One region of the Variovorax sp. 10N412 genome, then DNA from elsewhere that is predicted to be linked to it. Evidence: riboswitches for the same ligand, from Rfam matches in the RefSeq annotation. Region 1 holds a riboswitch; each other region holds the start of a gene.
What was found. A riboswitch is a leader RNA that binds a small molecule or an ion and turns the genes downstream of it on or off. The one in region 1 is predicted to bind cobalamin.
Positions count from the first base shown of each region.

Region 1 (2,257 bases):
CTTGGACGAGGTGGTGGGCGCGTTTTCGAGCGCGTCTTCGCGGCGTTCGAAGGTGGCGCTCAGCAGGTGCGGGCCGAAGCGGAACTCGTTCTGGAACAGGTAGCCGCGCAGCTTGGTTTCGGTGCGGTAGAACGACGGCTGCGTCTTGTAGACGGTTTGCGAGTCGGTCACCTGCACGCGGGTGCTGTAGACGTCGTTCCACTTGGCCGACCAGGTCAGCCCGGCAGTGCGCAGCGTGTTGTTCGCCTGGTCGTTGGCGAAGGTGATGGGCAGCCGGCTGCGGTACGACACCGTGGCGTCGTAGCCGGCCGTGATGTCGCTGCTGAGCAGCGTGGCGTCCAGGCGCTGGTCGGGCGTGATCTGCAGGCCCAGTTTCAGGTTGCCCGAGGTGCTGCGGTAGCCGTCGCGGTCGGGGCTGGTGAAGCCGTCCTTGCTGGGGGTGCGCTTGTCGACCGGCTGCACGTTGAAGCCCTTGCTTTCCTCGTGCTCCACGCCGAACGCGTAGTCGAGCAGGCCCGACTTGCCGCTCACGCCGCCTTCGATCTTGCGCAGCCCCTTGCTGCCGAAGCCGATGCCCGCGTAGGGCCGCACGCCCTCTTCGCCGCGCCGGGTGAAGAGCTGGATCACGCCGCCCACCGCGTCCGAGCCGTACACCGCGGCGGCCGGGCCGCGCAGCACTTCGATGCGGTCGATCTGCGACAGCGGAATGCCTTCCCAGCCGGCGCCGCCGGTGGATTGCGAGTCGATGCGCACGCCATCGAGGTACACGGCCGTGAAGCGCGTTTCGGCGCCGCGGATGAACAGGCTGGTGGTATTGCCCACGCCGCCGTTGCGCGAGATCTCGATGCCGGGCAGGCGCGCGAGCACGTCGGCCACGCCGGTCGCGCCGCTGCGCTCGATGGCCTGGCGGTCGACGATGGACACGTCGCCCACCAGTTCGGACAGCGCCTGCGGCGTGCGGTTGGCCGTGACCACCGTTTCGCTCAGGGCCGGGGCTTCCTGGGCATGGGCGAGGCCGCCGAAGGCGGACGCCAGCGCCACGCCCAGAGGCAGTTGCAGGCAGGCGAAACGAAGACGGCGCGCAGGCGCGCGGCCACTGGAAAAGCAAACGTGGGAAATCATTGAATGGACCGAACGAACGTCTATACCCCTCGCCGGCCTCCCCGCCGGCGCCATGGGCGCCATGGCTGCCCCTGCGTGGATCGTTCACGCATGCGGCAGCCGCCTTGTTGGCCGGTATCCGGGCTGGCAGAACAACCCCCACCGCCTTCCCAGGCACCTGTTTCAGGGCGCCCAGTGGCTTGGATGGAAAGGGGTTGGCGCCTTGCGGCGCCGTCTGCTTGACCGTTGCGGGGGCAGCGCAGGCGGCTTCGGCCTTGGACCGACCTGCGCGAGGTCGGGGGGCTTCCACTCCTGCTTCCCGTTGAACCGCGGCATGTGAACCAGGCCGCAGGCACCAACGGGCGGCATTTTAGGCCCTGCGGGCTCTTCCTTAAGTCGAAAGTTGCGCCCACCGCTAACATCGGTCGCCATATGCGGCCCGCCTCGGTATTCCTGAATCTTCGTTCGGCGCTGCAGCGTCTGCTGGGTGTTTCCGGCTGGCAATCGATGCTGCTGTGGGCCATCGTGGCCGGGCTGCTCGGCACGCTGGCGACCGAACTCTTCCGCGCGGCGCTCTACCACTTCGAGCACCTGGTGCTCGGCCCCGGCAACGGGCTGGTGGCCATGGCGAAAGGCCTGCCGTGGTGGGCGCGCGTCGCCTGCCCCACGCTCGGCGGGCTGGTGGCGGGGTTGCTGCTGGTGTGGGCCGGACGCATCGCTTCGCGCAGCGCCACCTCCGACTACATGGAAGCCATCGTGCTGGGCGACGGGCGCATTCCGGTGGCGCAGACGCTCGTGCGCAGCGCGTCGTCGCTGGTGAGCATCGGCAGCGGCGGCTCCATCGGGCGCGAAGGCTCGATGGTGCAGCTCGCGGCGCTGGCGGCGTCGCTGCAGGGCCGGGTGTTCCGCTTTCCGGTCGAGCGGCTGCGGCTGCTGGTGGCCTGCGGGGCGGCGGCAGGCCTGACCGCCGCCTACAACGCGCCCATCGCGGGCGCCTTCTTCGTCGCCGAGATCGTGCTGGGCTCCATCGCGATGGAAAGCGTGGGGCCGATCATCATCGCCTCGGTGGTCGCCAACGTCGCCATGCGGGCGCTGCCCGGCTACCAGCCGCCTTACCGGATGCCGGCGTTCCCGGAGATCCACGGCACCGAGGTCG
Region 1 covers NZ_JBFTIO010000001.1:107,537-109,793, forward strand. Annotated here, with positions in the region: gene AC1DJH_RS00525 (TonB-dependent receptor domain-containing protein) at 1-1,122, opposite strand, end outside; cobalamin riboswitch at 1,215-1,475, opposite strand; gene AC1DJH_RS00530 (ClcB-like voltage-gated chloride channel protein) at 1,534-2,257, shown strand, end outside.

Region 2 (2,257 bases), on a different contig from region 1:
TCGAGTAGCCCGTGGGATAGAACGCGCCGCCGATGGTCGCCCGCATGCTCGGGTCAAGGCTGAAGGGTTTCATGTCGCCTCCTGGGAAGGTTTTGCAAAGAACAAGGACCCGCTGACGGGTTGCATGTAAAACAGTAGGCCGACCCACCGGTGTGCTCTGTAGGAGAAGCCCGGGAGCTGTCAACGGCTCGCGTCCTCCAGGCATTCAACACTCAGCCCCTTTTCATACCGCCCAATGCCCTCGCCCAGGAACATCGCGCTCACCATCCACGAGCTGGAGGTCGGCGAGTTCTATTGGCTGCTGATGGAAGCTGCGGACGACCCCGCCGAGGTGACCGGCGCGCCGGGCGAGCGCACCCATGTGTATCTGCCCCTCGAAGCGGCGCTCCGGCCATATTCGAGCTACTCGAACGCGCTGGCGGCCGGCGTGGCCATGATGCGGCGGCTGTTCGGGCCCGACGGCACGCCCGGCTCCCTATAATCCCGCCGGTTCGGTGCGTTAACTTTTTATAACTGCACCCAACCACGGTTCGAAGGTGCCCCGGGTCCATGTCGCATGGCCCTGGGGTTAAACGGGAAGCAGGTGCGCCGCGTCGTTGAAGACGCGTCAAAGCCTGCGCTGCCCCCGCAACGGTCAGCGGATCTGGAAATCCTCACGCGCGAGCCTCTTTCTTGAAGGCTCGGCAGTCACTGCGCTTCGGCGTGGGAAGGCGAGGGTTTCGGTCGTCGTGTGCTCCATTCGGCACACAGCGGCGCTCCGCGAGCCCGGATACCGGCCTTCGCAACCGCCTTCGGACGCAGCGGGAGTGCGTGTCCGGGCCTGCCGCTTCGCGCTTGCGCTCACCGTGGCAGCCCTTTCGCCTCTCCCGTCGCGTCCTTCATCGGTCGTGAGCCTGCGGGGACGCAGGCCGGAGGAGAAGCTAAATGAGTCGAGCAACACGGGCGCGAAGTCGCCCGGGCATGGGTACGCGCGTGCCGTTTCGTCGGGCGCGGCTGTCGGGTCTTTCAGGCCTGTCAGGCCTGTCAGGCCTGTCACTGGGGTTGGGTCTGGCCTTCGGGCCTTGCGTTTCCCTTGCGCAGCCGGCTGAATCGGCCGACGCCAGCCAGAGCCAATCCCTGAACCCGGTACGGATCGAGGCCGACCGGCAATCCCCGCTGGCCATCGACGAGCCCACGTCCACCGGCAGCCGGCTCGGGCTCACGCCGCTGGAAACGCCGGCCAGCATCGAGGTGCTGACGGGCGACACCATCCGCGCGCGCGGCGACGTGTCGGTCGTCGACGCGGCCACCCGTGCCACCGGCATCACCGGCTCGCCCGGACCCGGCAACGGCGGCACCGCGATGGCGGCGCGCGGCTTCACGGGCCACGGCTCGGTGATGCAGCTGTTCGACGGCACGCGCCTGTATGCGGGCGCCGGCACCGTCACCTTTCCGTTCGACACCTGGTCGGTCGACCGCATCGAAGTGCTGCGCGGCGCGGCCTCGGTGATGTACGGCGAAGGCGCCATCGGCGGCGCCATCAACGTGGTGCCCAAGAAGCCCACGCGCGGCCCCATCCGGAACGAGGCGCTGCTCACGCTGGGCTCCGACGCCACCCGCCAGGCGGCCTTCGGCAGCGGGGGGGCCATCAACGACAAGCTGTCGTACCGCTTCGACATCAGCCACCGCACCACCGACGGCTTCATGCAGCGCGGCGAGGCCGAGAGCCTGGCCGTGGGCGCGGCCGTGCGCCTGGACGTGTCGCCGCAGCTGCAGTTCACGCTCTCGCACGACGAAGGCCGCCAGACCCCGCAGCGCTACTACGGCGTGCCGTTGATCGACGGCCGCCTGAACAGCCAGACCCTGCGCCAGAACTACAACCTGGACGACGCCGAAATCAAGTACCGCGACAAGTGGACCCGGCTCGACGCGCAGTGGACGCCGAACGGCGCCGTCACCGTGCGCAACCAGCTCTACCGCCTGGAGAGCAAGCGCCACTGGCGCAACAGCGAGACCTACACCTTCAACGCCACCACGCGCCGCGTGACGCGCGGCGACTACCTGGAGATCGGCCACGACCAGGAGCAGATCGGCAACCGCACCGACGCGACCTTCAAGCACAGCGTGTTCGGGCTGGCCAACCAGGTGCTGGCGGGCTTCGACGTGAACCGCATCGACTTCCAGCACAGCAACGACTCGCCTTACGGCGGGCGCTCGGTGATCGACCCGTTCGTGTTCAACCCCGGCTACTACGCCTCGCCCGTGGCCTACACGCCGC
Region 2 covers NZ_JBFTIO010000002.1:778,770-781,026, reverse strand. Annotated here, with positions in the region: gene AC1DJH_RS09280 (hypothetical protein) at 1-73, opposite strand, end outside; gene AC1DJH_RS09275 (hypothetical protein) at 236-481, shown strand; cobalamin riboswitch at 519-795, shown strand; gene AC1DJH_RS09270 (TonB-dependent receptor) at 925-2,257, shown strand, end outside.
Region 2: it holds a riboswitch for cobalamin, as region 1 does, so the genes downstream of both, AC1DJH_RS09270 (TonB-dependent receptor) here and AC1DJH_RS00525 (TonB-dependent receptor domain-containing protein) in region 1, are expected to answer to the same signal.

Region 3 (2,257 bases), on a different contig from region 1:
CAGCAGCCAGCGCGCCATCTTCGCCATGTCGCCGTTGGCCTGCCGGTCCGACGAGCCCCGGCCCAGGATCACCACGCCGGTGGTGGTCGGGTCGGGCATGTCGAGCGCCTGCATCGCGCCTTTCAGGCGGCGCCGCAGGATCGCCAGGATCGGGTCGCAGGCCGTGAGGTGCGGCGCATACAGGAACTGCACCATCGGGAACTTGAGCCGCGCACCGTCGATGGCCTGCGGAATGTCCATCTTCACGTGGCCCGCCGCATTGAGGATGAGCGGCACCACGACCACGCGTTGCGCGCCCTCGGCGGCGCGGCGCAGCCCCTCGCTCATCGTGACTTCGGAGAACTCGATGAAGCAGACCTCGATGCGCCAGCCCGGTTGCCGCTCGCGCCACTGCGCCGCGAAGGCCTCGATCTCGTCGTTGCCGGATTTTTCGCGCGAGCCGTGGCCCACCAGGAGAATGGTTTCGGTGCTCACGGGGTGTCCTGCAGGAGGGTCTGGACGGGAACGCTCGCGCGCCGGAAGCGGTGCGTGAAGCTCGCGTCGTAGAGTTTGGATTTGGCCAGCGTGGTCCATTGCCGCGCGCCCAGCGTGGGGCTCGCGATGATCATCGACTGGCTCACGATGCGGGCCTCGCGGCACAGCGCCTGGATGGTGGCGACCGTGCCGCGCACGATCTTTTCCTCGCCCGGCCAGCTCGCCTTGTGGACCACCACCACGGGTGCGTCGGGCGACCAGCCGGCGGCCGTCAGCGCGGCCGTGACCTTGCCCATGAGCGTGATGCTCAGGAAGATGCACAGCGTGCTGTGGTGCGCGGCCAGCGCCTCCAGCGACTCGCCTTCGGGCATCGGCGTGCGGCCCTCGACGCGCGTGAAGATCACGGTCTGCGTGACTTCGGGCAGCGTGAGGCTCTCCACCGCCGCCGCCGCAGAGGCCATGGCGGAAGACACGCCCGGCACCACGCCGGTCGGCACGCCCGCCGCATCCAGCGGCTGCACCAGCTCGATGAGCGCACCGTACAGGCCCGGGTCGCCGGTCTGCAGGCGCACCACGGTATGGCACCGCGCGGACTGTGCAATGAGCCAGGCGGACATCTGCTCGAGCGTCATGTCCTTGCTGTCGGCAATCGCGCAGTCGGGCGGCGCCCAGCGCGTGGCGGCTTCGCTCACGAGCGAGCCCGCGAACAGGATGGCCCCGGCGCGTTCGACCAGGCCTCGGCCCTTGACGGTGATGAGTTCCGGGTCACCCGGACCCGCGCCGACGAACCAGACGGTTCCCGGCGTGCACGCTCCCTGCGAAGCGCTGCTTGGAGCGATGGCTCGCTCGTTCATGATGTTTCCTCCGCGCCCGCCGCGCGACTGATGGTCGTTACGACCCGGCGGGAGGAGGAGAAATCGGGAGGCGTCAGCGAATGCTGTTCTGGCGGATGACCTGATGCATCGAGCCGGACGCAATGCGTCGCCCGCCGATCCTCGCCCACCGCAAGGTCATGCGCTGGTCGTCAGGCCGGTCTCCGGGCTCGCGAGCGGAGGGCCATCGGCTCTCCTGCAAAGACCGCCTTCCCGTGCCGTTCGTGACACAGTGGCGTGGGACCGGATCCCGGGGTCTTGCTTCTGACTCGCTTACCGTTGCGGGGGCAGCGTCGGCATGGCGCGGTGTTCTCCACCGCCGCGCACCGACTTCCCGTTTCACCCTGGCCGCCCCGCCGTTTCCACGGGGCGCCAGGACACCTGACAACGCGGGCGGAGTGTATCAGCCGCATGCGGCGGCTTGCCCCGCAAGGCCCTGCCCTCGCCGCCCGGCGGCGCGCTCAGATGCCGGTGAGCCCGCCGGTGCACATCAGCGTCTGGCCGCTCACGTAGTCGGACTCCGGCGCGCACAGCAGGTACACCGCGCCGGCCGCTTCCTCGGGCGTGCCGCCGCGTCCCAGCGGAATCGACTGCTCCATCATCGCCAGCAGCCCGGGGTTGATGCCGACCTTGATCTCGCGGCCCTCGATGTTCGCGGTGGAGGCCTCCGCAGTGCTCGCGGTCAGCCGCGTCTGGATGAAGCCGAAGGCCACGCAATTGACCGTGACGTTCATGCGGCCCCACTCCTTGGCCAGCGTCTGCGTGAGCCCGACGATGCCGGCCTTGGCGGTCGAATAGTTGGCCTGCCCCGCGTTGCCGAAGAGGCCAGCCACCGACGAGATGTTGACCACCTTGCGCACCACGCGTTGCCCTGCTTCGGTCTCTGCCCTCGACAGCGCACGGATCACGGG
Region 3 covers NZ_JBFTIO010000024.1:17,824-20,080, reverse strand. Annotated here, with positions in the region: gene AC1DJH_RS31260 (sirohydrochlorin chelatase) at 1-474, opposite strand, end outside; gene cobM (precorrin-4 C(11)-methyltransferase) at 471-1,328, opposite strand; cobalamin riboswitch at 1,485-1,746, opposite strand; gene AC1DJH_RS31250 (SDR family NAD(P)-dependent oxidoreductase) at 1,808-2,257, opposite strand, start outside.
Region 3: it holds a riboswitch for cobalamin, as region 1 does, so the genes downstream of both, cobM (precorrin-4 C(11)-methyltransferase) here and AC1DJH_RS00525 (TonB-dependent receptor domain-containing protein) in region 1, are expected to answer to the same signal.